DNA from 3 places in the Streptomyces sp. NPDC045678 genome. Region 2 is predicted to be linked to each of the others. Evidence: riboswitches for the same ligand, from Rfam matches in the RefSeq annotation. Region 2 holds a riboswitch; each other region holds the start of a gene.
The links. Region 2 has a riboswitch for cyclic di-AMP ahead of AC07DO_RS10940 (M23 family metallopeptidase). Riboswitches for the same ligand answer to the same signal wherever they lie in the genome.
Positions count from the first base shown of each region.

Region 1: linked by a shared signal. The riboswitch ahead of AC07DO_RS07915 (C40 family peptidase) and the one ahead of AC07DO_RS10940 (M23 family metallopeptidase) in region 2 are both predicted to bind cyclic di-AMP.
Region 3: linked by a shared signal. The riboswitch ahead of AC07DO_RS27195 (C40 family peptidase) and the one ahead of AC07DO_RS10940 (M23 family metallopeptidase) in region 2 are both predicted to bind cyclic di-AMP.

Region 1 is NZ_JBWKJS010000002.1:300,467-306,625, forward strand. It holds gene AC07DO_RS07900 (GNAT family N-acetyltransferase) at 1-320, opposite strand, end outside; gene AC07DO_RS07905 (ATP-dependent Clp protease proteolytic subunit) at 430-1,068, shown strand; gene AC07DO_RS07910 (hypothetical protein) at 1,077-1,385, shown strand; cyclic di-AMP (ydaO/yuaA leader) riboswitch at 1,744-1,920, shown strand; gene AC07DO_RS07915 (C40 family peptidase) at 1,924-2,397, shown strand; gene AC07DO_RS07920 (DUF6328 family protein) at 2,599-3,189, shown strand; gene AC07DO_RS07925 (ATP-binding protein) at 3,221-3,673, opposite strand; gene AC07DO_RS07930 (helix-turn-helix domain-containing protein) at 3,947-4,810, shown strand; gene AC07DO_RS07935 (DUF397 domain-containing protein) at 4,820-5,044, shown strand; gene AC07DO_RS07940 (8-amino-7-oxononanoate synthase) at 5,077-6,159, opposite strand, start outside.
Region 2 is NZ_JBWKJS010000003.1:21,422-27,580, forward strand. It holds gene AC07DO_RS10935 (aldo/keto reductase) at 1-386, opposite strand, end outside; gene AC07DO_RS10940 (M23 family metallopeptidase) at 467-1,531, opposite strand; cyclic di-AMP (ydaO/yuaA leader) riboswitch at 1,543-1,690, opposite strand; gene AC07DO_RS10945 (PP2C family protein-serine/threonine phosphatase) at 1,912-3,135, opposite strand; tRNA gene AC07DO_RS10950 (tRNA-Met) at 3,247-3,320, opposite strand; gene AC07DO_RS10955 (alginate lyase family protein) at 3,367-4,596, opposite strand; gene AC07DO_RS10960 (hypothetical protein) at 4,979-5,590, shown strand; gene AC07DO_RS10965 (ANTAR domain-containing protein) at 5,619-6,077, shown strand; tRNA gene AC07DO_RS10970 (tRNA-Lys) at 6,075-6,147, opposite strand.
Region 3 is NZ_JBWKJS010000008.1:137,418-143,576, reverse strand. It holds gene AC07DO_RS27195 (C40 family peptidase) at 6-1,214, opposite strand; cyclic di-AMP (ydaO/yuaA leader) riboswitch at 1,222-1,377, opposite strand; gene AC07DO_RS27190 (ATP-dependent DNA helicase) at 1,620-4,205, shown strand; gene AC07DO_RS27185 (M23 family metallopeptidase) at 4,232-5,680, opposite strand; gene AC07DO_RS27180 (esterase/lipase family protein) at 5,863-6,159, opposite strand, start outside.

The DNA.
Region 1 (6,159 bases), on a different contig from region 2:
AGTCGGTTCGGGAAGGTGAAGCTCGGGCCTCCCCGGACCGTGACCGGGTCACCGTCGGCCGTGCACGCGGCGGCGATCCGTACGACCACGTCCGGAGGCTCACCCGGCACGTACGACTGTTCAGCGCCGCCGGCACCCCGGAGCGCGCCCGAACCTCCGGCCTCCAGCGCCAGCACCCGCGCCGTCGGCGACCAGCCCATCACCGCCCGCACCGACGGATCGACCGTCTCAAGCACCCCGCTGTCCCCGCGCGCCACCACACCGTGGACGACGTCCAGCTCCAGAGTCAGCAAGTCCCGTTCGCCCTCGCTCCGTTCCATGCCTCGGAGACGGTACGCCGCGCGCCGGACGCAGCATGACGCGCCTTCACCTCCCCGCGCAACGTACGTCCTGTACATTTTTTACAGAGACCGGATTGAGAGGCGCCCCATGAACCGTTCCCCGTCTGCCCGTCACGTCCTGCCCGAGTTCACCGAACGCACCAGTTCGGGGGTGCGGACCATGGATCCGTACTCCAAGCTCCTCGAAGAGCGCATCGTCTTCCTCGGCACCCCCATCGACGACACCTCGGCCAACGACGTGATGGCGCAGTTCATGCACCTCGAGTACCAGGCGCCGGACCGGGACATCGCGCTGTACATCAACTCCCCCGGCGGCTCGTTCAGCGCGATGACCGCGATCTACGACACGATGCGGTTCGTCAGCTGCGACGTGGAGACGATCTGTCTCGGGCAGGCCGCCTCCGCCGCCGCCGTCCTGCTCGCCGCCGGCACGCCCGGCAAGCGATGCGCACTGCCCGGCGCACGCGTCCTCATCGACCAGCCCGCCGTCACCGAACCGCTCAGGGGACAGGCCACGGACCTCGCGATCCAGGCCGACGAACTCCTGCGCACACGGCGCCTGCTGGAGGAGATGCTCGCGCGTCACACGGGACGGAGCAGGGAGCAGATCGCCGCGGACATCGAGCGGGACAAGATCCTCGACGCCCCCGCCGCCCTGGCCCACGGCCTCGTGGACCGGATCATTCCGAGCCGCAAGGCGTCGCTCGCCGCCCGCGACCCGAGGTGACGCCACCGATGCTGCCGCCCGAACTGCCGCCGCTGCCCGCGCTGACCCGCGCCGAGGCAGAGCTCGTCGACCGCTACCTCGAAGTCGTCGACCTGCTCGGCCGCATCAATCCGGCCCGCGCCGAGCACACCTACGGCGGGCTCCGCGCCGCCCAGGCCCTCGTCGGCCGGGCGAGCGCCCTGCGCGACGCGCTCGCTCTCATGCACCAGCGGGGCGAGAGCGAAGTCCACGCGCCGACGCTCGCTCAGGCTCTGCGCGTCCTCGACGGCGAGCGACGGGCCGGAAGAGTCACCGTGCCGCCCCCGCGCGGCGGCTGAGAGGCCGTCGGCCGACCGCGCCCCCGACGCCTCGACGTCCGGGGTCACTTCGAAACGGACCAGTCGGGCTACCCCGGACGGCGTACGAATACGTCGTTCTTCGCAGGGGCGAAAGTTGCGTTCCGCGAGTACAGCACTGGCGGAATTACGTATTCCGCTGCTGGTCGAGCGGTCGTCGGACCCCACCGTCAGGAGCCGATTTCGGCAGTGTCCACCTGAACAGGTCAGTCGTGAGGAGCCTCACAAAACGCCGTTTCGGCTCGGTTTTTCGACCCATCTCGGGTCAAGATCCCTTCCGACGACAAGCCCCCGCCACAGCGGCGGGGCGGTCCGGGCGGACGCCGAGTCCTGCCGCCACCCGGATGACCGGTCGACATCTGTGCAACGGCAGGAGTGGAGGACCCAGGTACGACGGGCCCGTCCGGGAAGTCCGGACGACGCCCTTGGGGTGAAGCCGCAGAGCACCACGCGGCCGGGCATCTTCGCCTGCCCGAACCCGACAGGTCATCTTTCACAGGCGGCTGACGAAGGGTTGCGCATGACCGCGCTGAATCATGTTCCGTCGCTGCTCACCAGGACCGGTGCCGCATCGGTCCTCACGCTCGCCGTCGTAGGCGGCACCGTCGTGGCCCCCGGGCTCGCGTCGGAGGCCGAGGCGGCCACCCACGGGACGAAGGCGCTCAAGATCGCGGCGTCCAAGAAGGGCTCCCCGTACGGCTACGGCTCGGCGGGACCCAACCGGTTCGACTGCTCGGGGCTGACGCTCTACTCGTTCAAGAAGACGGGCAAGAAGCTCCCGCGCACCGCCGCCGCGCAGTACAACAAGACCAAGCACATCTCCCGGTCCCACCGGACCCGCGGCGACCTGGTGTTCTTCCACTCCGGTCGGAACGTCTACCACGTCGGGATCTACGCGGGTAACAACCGCATCTGGCACGCCCCCAAGAGGGGCACTGTGGTGCGCCTGGAGAAGATCTGGTCCAAGAGCGTCTGGTACGGCAGGGTCCGCTGACCCACCGCGGACGGTCCGGGGGGGGGGGGGGGGGGGCGGGGGGGGGGGGGGGGGGGGGGGGGGGGGGGGGGGGGGGGGGGGGGGGGGGGGGGGGGGGGGGGGAGGGGGGCCACAAAACAACCGGGGGGGGCCTGACACCCCCCCAACACTGGGGGGTGGGGGGTGCCCCCCCCCCCCCCCCGGCGGGGATACCCGTACGGGATGTCCGACGACTATGCCTGTACCGCCCGCAATGAGACGCCGCTGGAGCGCGCCGACCGCAACTTCGCGGAGCTGCTCCAGGAGCTGAGGGTGACGCAGACGGGCGTCCAGATCCTCTTCGCCTTTCTGCTCACCCTCGCCTTCAGCCCGCGCTTTCCGTCGCTGGACGCGGTGCAGCGCGGCACCTACGTCACGACGCTGCTGCTCGCGGTGCTCGCGGCGGCGCTGTTCACGGCGCCCGCCGCGCTGCACCGCTCACTGTTCCAGCAGCGGGCCAAGCCGCTCATCGTGCGGGTGTCGTCCCGGCTCGCCGCCGTCGGCCTGGGTGTCCTGGTCCTGACACTCGCCGGTTCGGTGCTGCTCGTCGTCGATGTGACGTCGGGTCGGGCCGAGGGCGTCCTCGCGTGCGCGGGGACGCTGCTGGTGTGCGTCGGGCTGTGGGGCGTACTGCCACGGCTCGCGCGGCGCCCCCTGGCCCGTGTCGAGGCGGCGCTCGCCGAGGAGCCCGATGTCAGGACGCCGGGGGACGTCAGGCCGTCGGGGGCCCGCGGGGGCGCCCCGGGCCCGATGCGCAGGGAACGGTGCCGGTAGAGCGATGGCCCGTGCGGCGTTCGGCCCGCGGTCAGTGGGCGGCGTCGCGGGGAGTGCGCCGGACGGGGGCGCGCCAGGGCAGCGCGATCCACACGGTCTTGCCCCCCTCGTCGGTGGGGCTCACCGAGAGCCTGCCGCCGCATTCGGCGGCCAGCCAGCGGATGATCACCATGCCGCGGCCGTTGTCCTGCTGGACGGCTGCGGGCAGGCGCTTGGGGTAGCGCGGATGGCTGTCGGTGACGCCGATCCGCAGCTGCTCGTCACGCTCGAGTTCGACGTCGACCGTGAAGGTGGGCGACTGCCCCAGGGTGTGCTGCACTGCGTTCGTCGCGAGTTCGGAGACGATCAGTCTGATCGTCTCGGCCACCTCGGCGTCGCCGGGCAGGCCCCATTCCGCGAGCACGCGCGAGACGTATTTCCGGGCGGCGGGGACCGAGGCAGGATTGCTCGGCAGGGTGACGGAGGCTTCCTGGTGGTCTGCCATGGCGGCGCTGTCCCTTTCCCACCGGGACCGGTCTCCGACCCGCGGCGGATGACTCGAGGACAGTCCCGGACTGGTGCTTCGCGCCAGCCTGCCACTCCTTGGCCGGTCACGGGTGGCGATCCACCGAGATGTGCATATATCTGTCGCTCGAAGCGGTGAACTCTGCTACGGCAGACCGTATTTGGGCGGGAGAGCGGTACTTCCTCTAATCTCGCCTACTGCCCCGCCCCGTCGCCTGATAAATCCGGCGGCTCCGTCCGAAAGGAGACGGGCATGCAGTACGGCCCCGCGGTGCGCCGTCGTCAGCTCGGTGCCGAACTCCGCGCGCTGCGTGTGCAGGCGGCACTCACGAGCAGCCAGGCCGCTGCCAGGGCCGGCTGGCACCAGTCCAAGGTGAGCCGGATCGAGACGGGACACAGCGGCGTGAAGGCCGCCGACGTGCGCCTGCTCCTGGAGGTGTACCAGGTGCAGGACCCGCAACTCAGTGACCTGCTCATCGCGTTCACCGGCGCCGACGACCAGGGGGCGGGACGCCATCACTGGTGGAAGGCGTACCGCGATCTGCTTCCCGCGACCTATCGGGACTTCATCAGCCTGGAGTCGCAGGCGAGCTGGATGCGCACGCTCGAGACGGCGGTGGTGCCGGGTCTGTTGCAGACGCCCGCCTACGCGCGTGCGGTGACCCGGGCCGCGCTGGGCGGGGTGCCGGAGAGGCAGGTCGACGCGCTGGTCGAGGTGCGGCTGGCCCGTCAGGACGTTCTGCGCGCGGATCCGCCGCTGCGTCTGCACGTGGTCATGGACGAGGCGGTGCTGCGGCGGCCGGTGGGCGGGGCGGACGTTTTCGCCGAACAGTTGAATCGGCTACGACAAGCATCCCTCCTGCCCCATGTCGCGCTACAGGTACTGCCGTTCGCCGCAGGTGAGCATGTAGGTCTGATCGGTTCCTTCGTTATTTTTTCATTTCCGGACATTGCTGATCTGGATGTGGTTGTTCTCGACCACTTGACGAGTAGCCTCTACCTCGAACGGAAAGAAGACCTCCAGGCTTACTCGGAGGCCTACTTGTCCCTTCAAGCAAAAGCGCTCTCACCCGAGGACTCAACGGAATTCATCGCCGGGCTATGCGACGGCGCGTAAGGAGGCACCATGACCGCACTGCCTCGGTACGTACCTTCCAGCACGACACTTCAAGGTGCGCGGTGGCAGCGCAGCAGTTTCAGCAATGGAATGAACAACTGCGTCGAGACCACCACCCTCGACTCGGGTCCGCTGACCGGCCTGTGCGCCGTGCGTGACTCGAAGAACACCGCAGGGCCAGCCCTGCTCATCTCCCCCGGCCCCTGGGAGTCGTTCCTCAACAGCCTCCGGTAGTCGCTTTCCGGCCTCTGACGGGGCCCGGCACGCTATCGGTGCGCACTGCGGCTGATCACCCGTACGGCACCGGCGATCTGTGCGTCGGTGAGATCCGCGCGGGCGGTCAGCCGCAGCCTCGAGATGCCGTCCGGCACCGACGGCGGCCTGAAGCACCCCACGGCCAGGCCCGCGGCCCGGCACTCCGCCGCCCACTGGACGGCCCGTTCCGGAGACGGCGCGCGCACGGAGACGACGGCGGCGTCGGGACGTACCGCCGAAAGCCCCTCGGCCGTGAGCTGCCGATGCAGGGCGGCCGCGACCTCGCGGGCGCGCGCGGCGCGTTCGGGCTCACGGCGCAGCAGGCGCAGGGCGGCGAGCGCGGCACCGGCCGCGGCGGGCGCGAGGCCCGTGTCGAAGATGAAGGTCCTGGCCGCGTTCACCAGGTGCTCGATGACGGCGGCGGGGCCGAGCACGGCGCCGCCCTGGCTGCCGAGGGACTTGGAGAGCGTCACGGTGGCCACCACGTCGTCCGCTCCCGCGAACCCCGCCATGTGCGGCGCGCCCCGGCCGCCGTCACCGAGCACCCCGAGTCCGTGGGCGTCATCGACGATCAGCCCCGCCCCGAACTCCCGGCACACCGCGGCCTGTTCGGCGAGGGGCGCCATGTCGCCGTCCACCGAGAACACCGAGTCGGACACCAGCACGGCGGGCCCGTCGTGGGCGTCCAGCGTCTTGCGCACCGCGTCGGGGTCGGCGTGCGGCACCACCTGGGTCGTCCCGCGCGCGAGCCGGCACCCGTCGATCAGGGACGCGTGGTTGCCCGCGTCGGAGACGATCAGCGAGCCGTGCGGGGCGAGCGCGGTGACGGCGGCGAGGTTCGCCGCATAGCCGGAGGAGAAGACGAGGGCCGCCTCGAAGCCGCAGAACCCGGCAAGCTCACGCTCCAGTTCGGCGTGCAGCTCCGTGGAGCCGGTGACCAGCCGCGATCCGGTCGCTCCGCCGCCCCAGCGCATGGCCGCGGCGGCCGCACCCTCGACGACCTCGGGGTGCCGGGTCAGGCCGAGGTAGTCGTTGCCCGCCAGATCGAGGAGACCGTCGGGGTCCGCGGAGCGCGGGCGCAGAGTGCGGACGAG
Region 2 (6,159 bases):
GTGTCGTCGAAGTGGGTGTAGTAGAGGTCGATGTAGTCGGTGCCGAGGCGCTTCAGGGATGCGTCGGCGGCGCCCTTGATGGTGGCGGCGGACAGGCCCTTGTACTCGGGGTGGGAGCCGGCCTTCGTGGCCACGACGACATCGGAGCGGTTGCCGCGCTCGGCGAGCCACTCGCCGATGAGGGTCTCGGACTCGCCGCCCTTGTTGCCGTCGACCCAGGCCGAGTACGCGTCGGCGGTGTCGATGAAGTTGCCGCCTGCCGCGGTGTAGGCGTCGAGGACGGCGAAGGACGCCGCCCGGTCCGCGGTCCAGCCGAAGACGTTGCCGCCGAGGGAGAGCGGGAAGACCTCGAGGTCGGAGGAGCCGAGTGGGCGAAGAGAAGTCATATCCTCCTCAACGCCCCCATCGGAGACGGAATTCCGTGCAGGCCACAAGCAAGCGGTGGCCGGCCCCTACGAAGGCGCGATCAGGGGTTGAGGCCCTTGCTCTGCAGCCACCCGAGCGGGTCGATCCCCGAGCCGCCCGGCGTGTGGACCTCCATGTGGAGGTGCGGGCCTGTGACGTTGCCGGTCGCGCCGACGCGGCCGATGACGTCACCCGTGGAGACCTTCTGGCCCGCGCTGACGTTGAGCGACGACTGGTGGCAGTACCAGACCTCCGTGCCGTCCTCGAGTTCGAGCACGGTGCGGTAGCCGTACGCGCCCGCCCAGCCGGCCTCCTTGACGGTGCCGGTGTGCACGGCCTTCAGCGGGGTGCCCGTGGGCGCCGCGAAGTCCAGGCCGGTGTGGTGGCCCGAGGACCACATGGAGCCGGCGTCGCCGAAGTGCGAGGTGAGGGTGTACGAGGAGGTGGGGATGACGTAGCTCTTGGCGAGCTTGGCCAGGCGCGCGGCCTCGGCCTTCGCCTTCCGGGCCTCCTCCTCCTTCTTCTTCTTGGCGGCGGCCTTGGCGTCCGCCTCCTTCTCGGCGGCCCTCTGCTGCGCGGCCGCCTCTTCGGCGGCCTTCTTGACGGCCGCGTCCTCGGCCGCGGTCCGCACGGCGGTGTCCGCCTGGTTCTGCTGGTTCTCGGCCTGCTGCATGATGCGGGCCCGCAGGGCCTCGCCCGCGTGGGTGGTGCCCTGCTGGGCGTCGGCGGTGCTGACGCCCGCGGCGGTGAGGGGGGCCGAGGCGGCGACGGCGGTGTCCGCGGCGTCGTCGTCGGACATCAACGAGCCCACGCCGGGCAGGGACTCGGCCTCGGGCAGCGAGTCGGTGACCGCGCCCAGGTCGGGCATCGATATGGAGACCGGTGGCTTGCCGTCCTGCGCGGTGGCGATGCCGCCCGCGCCGACGGCGGCGATGACGCCCACGCCGAGCACGGTGGAGCTGCGGGCGAGCCCGCCGCCCTTCTTGTGCACACGGTGCCTGCCGCGGACGGGACGGACGGACTCCTCGGTGGGGTTCCACTCTTCGAAGGAGCCCTCGTCGTACGAACCGAAGTCGTCGTCATTCGGAACGTACACGGCTTGGGGGGCAGGCCGGTTGGACGCCACTGGGGCGCACTCCTTTCCTTCCTTCTCGCCTACCGGGTTAGCTGACGGGTTCGGAGCAGGAAGGTCTCCTACGAACATCTGACACGGATGCACAGATGCCCGATTCACCCCATGTTGGTGGTTCCCCGGCTCCCTTGCGGGATTAGGCGTGTGCGCACGGAGCCGCCTCTAGTGACGGCTGGGACGACCGCGCTGCGTTATCGAACGTTAATAGACAGCGGGTCGGTATTCCAAGCTGTTCCAGTTGATCGTTAACGCTCATCGGCCGTACACATCGGGACACGAAGGGTCGGAACGGGGCGAGTTGACCCCACCTTCCCAAACACCGGAACTTCACATTCTCTTGACAGAGCGTCAGTTGTTATGCGGAGGGCTGCACCTCAGTCACCGGACGTGACGTCGGAAGCGTCGGCCGCGACGTCCAGGTCCCCGGCGGTGGGGCGCCGCACCGCGAGCAGCGCCATGTCGTCCGTCATGCCGCCCCCGGTGTGCCGCCGCACCTCCCCCGCCAGCGCGGCGAGGAGCGCGTGCGGGCCGCCGCGGCCCGGGAAGATCCGCCCGCCGAGCCGGGTCGCGGGATCGTAGAACTCCCCCGCCGCGTTGCGCGCCTCCGAGAGGCCGTCCGTGTAGAAGAGCAGCAGCGCGCCGGGCGGCAGTTCCGTCTCGTCCGCGCGGTCCGGCCAGGTCCCGAGGTCCCCCATGCCGAGCGGCAGCGCGGGTTCGCTCGCCGACAGGACGCACAGCCGCCCGTCGCCGCGCAGCAGCAACGGCGGCGGGTGCCCGCGGTTCACGAGCCGTACGGCGCCCTCGCCGTGCCGGATCTCGGCGAGGACCGCGGTGGTGAACCCCTCGAACGCGTCGAGCCCGTCGCGCCGGGTGCCCTCGCGGGCGAGCGCCCGCTCCAGGCGCTGCGCGACCGCCTCCAGGGTGGCCTCCTGCTCGGCGGCCTCCCGGAAGGCGCCGATGACGACCGCGACGGCGGCGACCGCGCCCATGCCCTTGCCGCGTACGTCACCGACGATGAGCCGCACGCCGTGCGGGGTGTCCTGCACCGCGTACAGATCGCCCCCGATGAACGCGTCCGCCTGCGCGGCCTCGTACCGCGCCGCGAAGTCGAGCCCGCCGATCCGCGGATCCGGTTCGGGCAGCACGGCGCGCTGCGTGGCCTCGGAGATGGAACGGGCGATGGCGAGCCGGTCGTTGCTGCGCCGCACGACGCGGTTGATGACGATCGCGAGCGCGGCGACGGTCACCACGGTGACCACTTCGGTGACGGCCTCGACCTGGCTGCTGATCGTGCTGCCGTAGTGCAGGAAGAGGACGGCGGCCGTGGCGGCGACACCCGTCAGGACGGTGTTGAGCCGCGAGTAGAAGGGGGCGGCGATGAGGGGGGCGGCGGTGAAGAGGGGGGACGCGGTGAACTCCGACGGGGTCGCCGCGTCGTACACGACACCGACGACGAGGAGCAGGAGCGGCAGGGAGCGGACGAACGCCCGCTCGGGCCCGGTGGTCCCCCTGGCCTCCCTGGCATCCCTGTCGTCGGGATTTCCTCGCTGCCCCACCGCTTGTCTCCCGCCGAGTCCGCGCCCATCACCGCGCTGCATTCAGGGTTCCCGCAGCGGCGGGAGGGTGCGAGTTGGTGTGGGCCGACCGGGTTACGGCGGGGAAAACACCTGAGGCCGGGAAGCTGATGCTTCCCGGCCTCAGGCCTTCAGTAGCGGGGACAGGATTTGAACCTGCGACCTCTGGGTTATGAGCCCAGCGAGCTACCGAGCTGCTCCACCCCGCGTCGATGAACACAACTCTACGCCATCCGGAGGGGTGCGTCGAACCACTCAGACGTTGTCGGCGTGCGTGAGGGTCTCCCAGGCCACGAAGAGGTCGTCGGTGCCCTCGGGCCGCCGCTCCCGCGTGTACCTCTCGGTCTGCGGCATCTCCAGCCCCAGCCGTCCCCGCAGATGGCTGAGGCCGACCTCCGTGTCGGGTCCCATGTCGCGCTGCACCCTGCCGCCGCACAGCCAGGCCGGCGCCGCCGCGCCCAGCTGGTACTTGGAGTGGAACTCGAAGGCCGCCCGCAGCCGGTCCCTGACCTCTCCGTACAGGTCGACGCCCTGGTGCCGGGCGGTCTCCGCCATGTGCGAGGTGGCGGCGAGCGAGTAGCTCGCGTGCTTGAAGTTGCGGCAGGTCTCCTGCGACAGCCCGTCGGCGTACGTGCCCTGCCCGAACCAGTACTTCTTCAGCTCGGCGGCGGTGTCGATGCCGCTGCCCGCCGGGGAGACGGGCAGCTTCCCGTCGGACTCCAGGTAGAAGTACGCGGGCACGCGCGTCCTGAAGTGCCGCACGGCCTGCTCGAACGTGGCGTGGTCGTCGAGGAAGACGGCCATGCTCATGGTGGCGTCGGCCATGACCAGGTCCCAGTTGCCGTTGCGCTCGACGGCACCGTCGCGGACCTGGGGCAGGTAGGCGTTGCGCAGCATCCGCTCGAAGCGCAGGAGCTGCCCGTCGGGCCACCCGTCGTACGTGTAGCGCAGGGCTTCGGCGGCACGTGCCCAGGACGAGGCGGCCCAGGCGGTCTGCAGCCCGGCGTTGTCCTCGGTGTGCCGGGTGATCGCCTTCGCCCAGGCGTCCATGATGTGCACGGCCTTCTCGGCGTGGGCGCGCTCACCGGTCACGTTCCAGAGCAGGGCGTGCGTGTACGCGGCCAGCGCGTCCTCACGCTCCTCGACGCACCCCCGCCCGGGCCGGGTGTCGGGCGGGCACTCCACGACGGCGTACGGCCGCGCGGTGTAGTCGGCGGCCGCGTACTTGCTGTGCCGCATCTGCTCGAACGCCGCGAACCAGGGCTGCTGCCGCCCCCGTACCCGGTCCCGGGCCCGTTCCAGTTGCTCCTTGCCGACGAGCACACCGGGATGCGTGAACGCGAGATCGAGGGGCCGGGCCGCGGCGGTACGCGTCCCGTCCTCACCGGAGCCACCGCCACCGCAGCCCGCTGCGAGGGCGACGAGAAGCGGTGCCACGAGCAGTACGAGAACGCGCTGCCGTCGCCTGCGAGCCACTGCTGCCATTGCCGAACCTCCCGCCGCGCCGCCGGCCTCCGGGCGGCCACCGGCAGTCCAGCGTCGCCCGCGCGCCGCGGCCGCGCACGGCCGGGCTGGTCCGTTCGGGCGACGGAGGGACCGGGCCCGCGCCAACGCCCGATCGTTTCGAGACGCGGCCGAGTCGCGGTGGCTGGCCTCCGGCCGCCGCGGGCAGGATGGCCGGAGGCGCACAGACGCCCGGCTTCCCCAGACCTCGGAGGCGACCGTGGAGACCCGACGCCCGAGCGTGCCCGAACACGTCCGCCCGGCGCTCCGCGACGAACCCCACCTCCAGGCACATCCGCGACGCCGGCGCCGCCCTTTCACCGCGCAGTCGTAGCAGTCGTACGTGCGATCAGGAGGTACACCCATGGCCCAAGTGGTAACCGAGGACGAACAGGCCGCACAGCGCAGAATCGGTTCCGCGGTGCGCAGCGACAGCGTGCTGACCGGCGGCGGTCTGGCGCTGTGGCGCGAGTACCGGACCGGACCGTGGACGTTGTCCGCGGCGGAGCTCTCCCGGGACCTGGACGTCCTCAAGGTGCCGCACACGATCGTGGTCGCGTTCCGCCCGCCGCGGGGCCGCGGCGGGGACCCGCGCAAGGGCCAGGAGGTCCGCGTGCACTTCGCGGACCTGGCCACGCTGGTCCGCTGGATGCCGCAGCTCCGGCAGCAGATCGACGAGATTCCCGACGCGCACTTCGGTTTCCCCTTCCCGTACTGCGAGGCACGCTCCACCGGCATGGTGATGAAGCTCCTGCCGTCCCTCGCCGCGGAGTGGCCCAGCTGGACGACCGAACAGGCCGCGGCGATGGGGCTCCTGTGCGCCCGGTGCGGATTCGACCTGCGCACCTGCGGCGTCGAGCAGCGCCTGGCCTACAACATCGGCGGCGCCCCCGGGCAGCCACGCCTGGAGTGCGGCCCGTGCTGCGGCGACGGCCGACCCGCCCCCTCCGGCCCGTCCCACGACAACTTGCCTTGAAAGCGCGGGACGTGGGCAGCTTCCCTCCATGGCGGTAGACGTGAACGTTCTGCTGAAGGACCTCGACGCCACCCGGGAACGCAGCCTCCGCCTCATGCTGAGGGCGCACCGGGCATCCGAGTTGAGTCAGTGTCTGGTGGCCGAGTCCAAACGGCGTGTCGCTCGGCTGCAGATCGAGGCCGAGGCGCTCCGGCGCGAGAACACACAGCTGCACCGGGCACTCACCGGCCGCCCCGTGGTGGACCAGGCCCGTGGCGTACTGATGGCCGTCGGCGCGCACGGCCCCCAGGGCGCCTGGAAGGTGCTCGTGGACACCTCCCAGCGCACCAACACCAAACTGCGGCTGATCGCGGAGATGGTGGTGGCCGGCACCACGGACGAGCCGGTCCCCCCGCGCATCGCCGAACAGCTGCGGCAGTCACTGAACCGGCAGGCCGCAGAGCGAAGCCCCCGGCCAGCGGAGGCTGACCGGGGGCTTTCCCCGTAGACCGTGTGGGACTCGAACCCACAACCAATGGATTAAAAGTCCACTGCTCTGCCAATTGAGCTAACGGTCCGCGTCGGTGCAC
Region 3 (6,159 bases), on a different contig from region 2:
TCTCGTCAGGCGGGGCGGACCACGCTGTGGATCGGCATGTAGTAGATCGACTCGACGCGGACGTTCGCGCCCGGCTTCGGGGCGTGGATCATCTTGCCGTTGCCGATGTAGATCCCCACGTGGCTGATGTCGTCGTAGAAGAACACCAGGTCACCCGGCTTGGCGTCGGCGGTCTTCACCGTCGTGCCGACCTTGACCTGGTCCCAGGTGGTGCGCGGCAGGGAGATCCCCGCGGCCTTCCACGCGTCCTGCGTGAGCCCGGAGCAGTCGTAGGAGTCGGGGCCGGTGGCGCCCCAGACGTACGGCTTGCCGATCTGGGCCTCCGCGAAGTCGATGACCTTCGCGGCCTTGGTGGCGTAGCTGCCGTCCGAGCTTCCGGTCCCCGAACCGGAACCGGAACCGGAACCGGTGTCGGAGCCCGAGCCCGAGCCCGAGCCGGAGTCCTGGCCCCCCTCGCGCTCCTTCTCCCGCTCGGCCGCCTCCTCCGCCTTGCGCTTGCGCTCCGCCTCGGCGGCCTGCTCGCGGGCCAGCTTCTCGGCCTTGCGCTTGGCCTCCTGCTTCTTCTTCCGCTCGATCTCCGCGAGCCGCGCCTTCTCCTCGGCGGTCAGCTTCGAAAGGAGCTCGCGCGCGTCCCCCAGTTTCTTCTGGACGGTCTTCTTGCTCGTCCTGAGCTCGTCCCGCGAGTCGGTCAGCGTCTCCAGGCTCTTCGCGGCCCGCGTGCGCTGCTTCGTCGCCGAAGCCTGCTCCGTCTCGTAGGCGTCGACCGCCTTCTTCTGGCGCGTGGTGAGCCGGTCCGCCAGGTGGTTCTGGTCGAAGTAGCCCTGCGGGTCGTTGGCGAGCATCATCGTGGCCGTCTCGGAGACGGCGCCGGTGCGGTACTGGGCCGCGGCGAACGAGCCGAGCTCCTGGCGTGCGTCGTTCAGCTTGTCCGTGCGCTTGGCCACGTCGTCGAGCAGCCGGTCGACCTTCTTGCGCTGCTTCTCGGTGCGCTCCTTGGCGGAGTTGTACTTCTGGGTGGCGACACCCGCCTGCTGGTAGAGCTCGTCGACCTTCTTCTGCACCTCTTCGAGGCTGGGCTTGGACGGCGCCGAGGGCGCTGCCTGCGCGCTCTGCGACAGGAGGGCGACGGAGGTGAGGGCTGCCGTCGTGATGCCGAGGGCGGGGGCCGTACGAATGCCGGCCGTCCGGTTCCGCGGCTTGCGGTGCGACGCCAAGGAGGCGACTCCTTCCGTAGACCGCCTACCGGGTTAGCTGTCGGGTTCGGGCGGATGGTTCGGAAGGCTGCCCTACGGTCCCGTACTTCGTACGGGACCGATTCACCCCAAGTTTTCGGTGGGTCCCCGGCTCCGAACACGTCGGACTCGGCGGGGGCCGCCCGTTCCCGGCGGGTTCGCCGGTGGGGGGACGAGTGGCCCGCCGGGCACGCTAGCCAACTCGTGTGGTGCCTGTGAAGGTTGATGTTCGATATGCCCGATACATTTTCGTTACTTCACGCGGGCGTGCGCGGCGCGCGAGCGGCCATGGCGGAGTGTGATCGTCCGTGGGCGGCGCGTGACGCGGGTGCCGCTGTCCGGAACCCGCAGCGGGTTGTCAGTGGGGCCGCCTAGACTCGGGAGGCGATGAGCAGCCTCTTTGATGACAGCTTCCTGGCGGACCTGCAGCCCTCCCGGGCCGCGGACGAAGCGCCCCCGCCGCCGCCCGAGGACAGCGCTCCGGAGCCCATTCCGGACGACCTGTTCGACGGAAAGTTCGACGCGCCCATGTCCCGGGACACGCACTACCGCGACGGCGCCCCGCGCCCGGTCATCGACCCCGCGACGCTCCTCGATGGGCTGAACGAGAACCAGCGCGCGGCTGTCGTGCACGCGGGCTCCCCGCTGCTCATCGTCGCCGGCGCCGGTTCCGGCAAGACCCGCGTGCTGACCCACCGCATCGCGCACCTGCTCGCCGAGCGCGGCGTGCACCCCGGCCAGATCCTCGCGATCACCTTCACGAACAAGGCCGCGGGCGAGATGAAGGAGCGCGTCGAGCAGCTCGTGGGCCCCCGGGCCAACGCGATGTGGGTGTCGACCTTCCACAGCGCCTGCGTCCGCATCCTCCGCCGTGAGTACAAGAAGCTGGGCTTCACGTCCTCCTTCTCGATCTACGACGCCGCCGACTCCAAGCGCCTCATGGCCCTGGTCTGCCGCGACCTGGATCTGGACCCCAAGAAGTTCCCGCCGAAGTCGTTCAGCGCCAAGATCTCGAACCTGAAGAACGAGCTGATCGACGAGGAGGACTTCGCGGGGCAGGCCGCCGACGGCTTCGAGAAGACCCTCGCCCAGGCCTATGCCATGTACCAGTCGCGCCTCCGCGAGGCGAACGCGCTCGACTTTGACGACCTGATCATGACGACGGTCCACCTGCTGCGCGCCTTCCCGGACGTCGCCGAGCACTACAGGCGCCGCTTCCGGCACGTCATGGTCGACGAGTACCAGGACACGAACCACGCGCAGTACGCGCTGGTGCGCGAGCTGGTCGGACCCTCCGGAGGCGAGGGGGACGACCCCGCGGAGCTGTGCGTGGTGGGTGACGCGGACCAGTCCATCTACGCCTTCCGCGGCGCCACGATCCGCAACATCCTCCAGTTCGAGGAGGACTACACGGACGCGACGACGATCCTCCTGGAGCAGAACTACCGCTCCACCCAGACGATCCTGACCGCCGCCAACGCGGTCATCGAGCGGAACGAGAGCCGCCGCCCCAAGAACCTGTGGACCAACCAGGGCGAGGGCGCACGCATCACCGGATACGTCGCCGACACCGAGCACGACGAGGCACAGTTCGTCGCCGACGAGATCGACCGCCTCACCGACGCGGGCGACGCGAAGGCCGGCGACGTGGCGATCTTCTACCGGACGAACGCCCAGTCCCGTGTCTTCGAAGAGATCTTCATCCGCGTCGGCCTGCCCTACAAGGTGGTCGGCGGCGTCCGCTTCTACGAGCGCAAGGAGGTCCGCGATGTGCTGGCCTACCTGCGCGTCCTCGCCAACCCCGAGGACGCGGTCCCGCTGCGCCGCATCCTCAACGTACCGAAGAGGGGCATCGGCGACCGCGCCGAAGCCATGATCGACGCGCTCGCGCAGCGCGAGAAGATCTCCTTCCCGCAGGCGCTGCGCCGCGTCGACGAGGCGTACGGAATGGCGGCCCGCTCCACCAACGCCGTCAAGCGTTTCAATACGCTGATGGAGGAGCTGCGGACCGTCGTCGAGTCGGGCGCGGGCCCGGCCGTCGTCCTGGAGGCCGTCCTCGAACGGACCGGCTACCTGGCCGAGCTCCAGGCCTCGACCGACCCGCAGGACGAGACCCGCATCGAGAACCTCCAGGAGCTCGCCGCCGTGGCGCTGGAGTTCGAGCAGGACAACAACCAGGCTGCGGACAACAGCCAGGCCACGGACACCGACCAGGCCACGGACACCGACCGGGCCGCGGACAACGCGCAGGGCGGACCGGATGCGGGCCAGGGCCAGGGCGAGGGCGAGGGTGAGGCCGGTGAAGGCACCACCCCGGCCGGCACGCTCTCGGACTTCCTGGAGCGCGTCGCCCTGGTCGCCGACTCCGACCAGATCCCCGACGAGGAGGACGACGGCTCCGGAGTCATCACGCTGATGACCCTGCACACCGCCAAGGGCCTCGAATTCCCCGTGGTGTTCCTGACCGGCATGGAGGACGGCGTCTTCCCGCACATGCGCTCCCTCGGGCAGGTCAAGGAGCTGGAGGAGGAGCGTCGCCTCGCGTACGTGGGCATCACGCGCGCGCGTGAACGGCTCTACCTGACCCGGTCGTCCATGCGCAGCGCCTGGGGCACGCCCTCGTACAACCCGCCGTCGCGCTTCCTCGAGGAGATCCCGGACACGCACCTGGACTGGAAGCGGACCGGCTCGGTCGGCGCGCCGGCCACGTCCGGCCCCGCCGGGGGAATCGCCTCGTCGCTGTCCTCGTCGCGCTCGCGCTCCGGTGGCGCACAGGGCTTCGCCACGCGCCGCGCGTCGGAGAAGCCGGTCGTCTCGCTGGCCGTCGGCGACCGCGTCACGCACGACCAGTTCGGCCTCGGGACCGTGGTCGGCGTGAAGGGGACGGGAGCGAACGCCGAGGCGACGGTGGACTTCGGCGAGCCCAAGCCGAAGCGCCTCCTGCTGCGGTACGCACCGGTGGAAAAGCTCTAGCGCGGGCGTCGGCGGCCGGAGTTACGTTACGTCGGGTCGAGGCCGTGGCTGCGGAGCCACGGCAGCGGGTCGATCGCCGAGCCGCCGGCGGGCCGCACCTCGAAGTGCAGGTGCGGTCCTGTGGAGTTGCCGGAGTTCCCGGAGAAGGCGATGGTCTCGCCCGCCTTCACGGGACCGCTGGAGATCTTGTGCGTGGAGAGGTGGCAGTACCACGTCTCCGTGCCGTCCTTCGCGGTGACGATCGCCATGTTGCCGTAGGCGCTGTTCCACTTGGTCGACACAGTGCCGTCGGTCGCGGCGAGGACTTCGGTGCCGTACGACACCGGGAAGTCGATTCCGGAGTGCGCGGACATCCAGTTGACGCCCGCCTGCCCGAACTGCGCGCTGAGGCCGTGCTGCTTCACCGGCAGGGCGAACTTGGGACGCAGCCGCTCCTTGCGCGCGGCCTCCGCCGCCGCCTTCTTCTGGGCGGCCACCTTCTCCGCCTTGAGGTCGATGCGCTCCTGCGTGCGGCTGGCGCGGTCCGCGAAGTCGCCCGCGTCCGCGGAGAGGTTCGCCAGCTGCGTGTCCAGCTTGTTGTTGGCGGCGGAGGGCTGCACGGGCGCGGTGTCCGGGGCCGATGCCGTCGTCGTCGTGTCCTTCGCGTCGTCCCCGCCGAAGTTCCCCACGGACGCGGCCGCCACTCCGGCGACCCCCATCACGCAGGCCGAGGGCACGGCGACGGTGAAGAGCGCGGAGCGCTTGGCGGGGGTACGGCGACGGGTCCTGGAGCGGCCGCCGGCCGCGGGTCCGCCGCTCCTTCCGCGGGAAGAACGGGGCGCGGCACCGGGGGAATCCGTCGACTCGGTGGCCGCGGGCTCGTACGCGGCGTCGTCATCGGTCTCGTACGCCTGGGCCGCGTCGTGCGGGACGGCGGCGCCGAGCAAGTCGGGTGCGTCGTGTGCCTGGTGTGACTCGTGGGTGTCGGCGGCCGAGTTCCACGCCGTCGCGTCGTACGCACCGGTGTCGAAGGTCTGCGTGTCCCACTGGCCGGTCTGTGGACCGTCCTGCGGAGTCTGGTGCCAGGCGGTGGTGTCCCACTGGCCCGTGGAGTCAGGGCCCGGCTGCGCGGGGATGTCGGCGACCTGCTGATGCCCGCCGGTCGACCACATCGAGGCGGTGTCGTAGCTGCCGTCGTAGGTGGCGGCGTAGTACTGCTCCGCGTACGCGTCGTAAGTGGCCGTCTGCTGCGGGCCTGTCGTGGTCGCCCACTGGCCCGTGTCGTGCCCGTTGCCCGGCATGTCGCCGAAGAGGGGGTCGACCGCGAACGTTCCGGTGTCGAAGGCGCCGGTGTCGGAGCTGCCGGTGGAATAGGTGCCGTGGCCGTAGCCGTTGTGCTGGGCACTCTGTTCGTCGTACGTCGCGTAGTGCGCGTAGTCGGCGCCGGGTGCCGAGGACGGGGTCATCGAGCTCCCCGACGGGTGACGGTCGTTCACCAACTTCTCTTTCGCCTCGGCAGCAGGGGCAGAGCAGTGCGGCGACTGTACCCGGCGGTATACGGGCGCGACAATCTTCCCCAGGTTTCGTGCTCGCAGGAAACGGGCATTCGGCCGCCTTTCGGCGGTCTGCGGGCACAGCCTTGGCTTTGCGTTCGAGATGCGTTCGATAGTTGGGCAGGTCAGGCGACCGTCAGCCCGCCCGGTGCGCTCTTGGCGTCGGCGCCCGGGTTCGCCAGGTCGAGGGCCTGACGGATTCCGTTCGCGACTGCGGGGTGCACCGGCAGCGCGAGGTGGCCGATGCCGGTGACGCGGACGTTCTGCGCGCTCAGGTCGGGGTGGTCGACGCAGGCCGTCTCCAGCGGATCCATGATCCGGTCCAAGTCGCTCCAGAAACTCACGAACTGGGTGCGGCAGCCCGGCGCCGGTTCCTTGAGTTCCTCGATCACATCGGAGCCCGGGCGCATCTGCCGGACGAT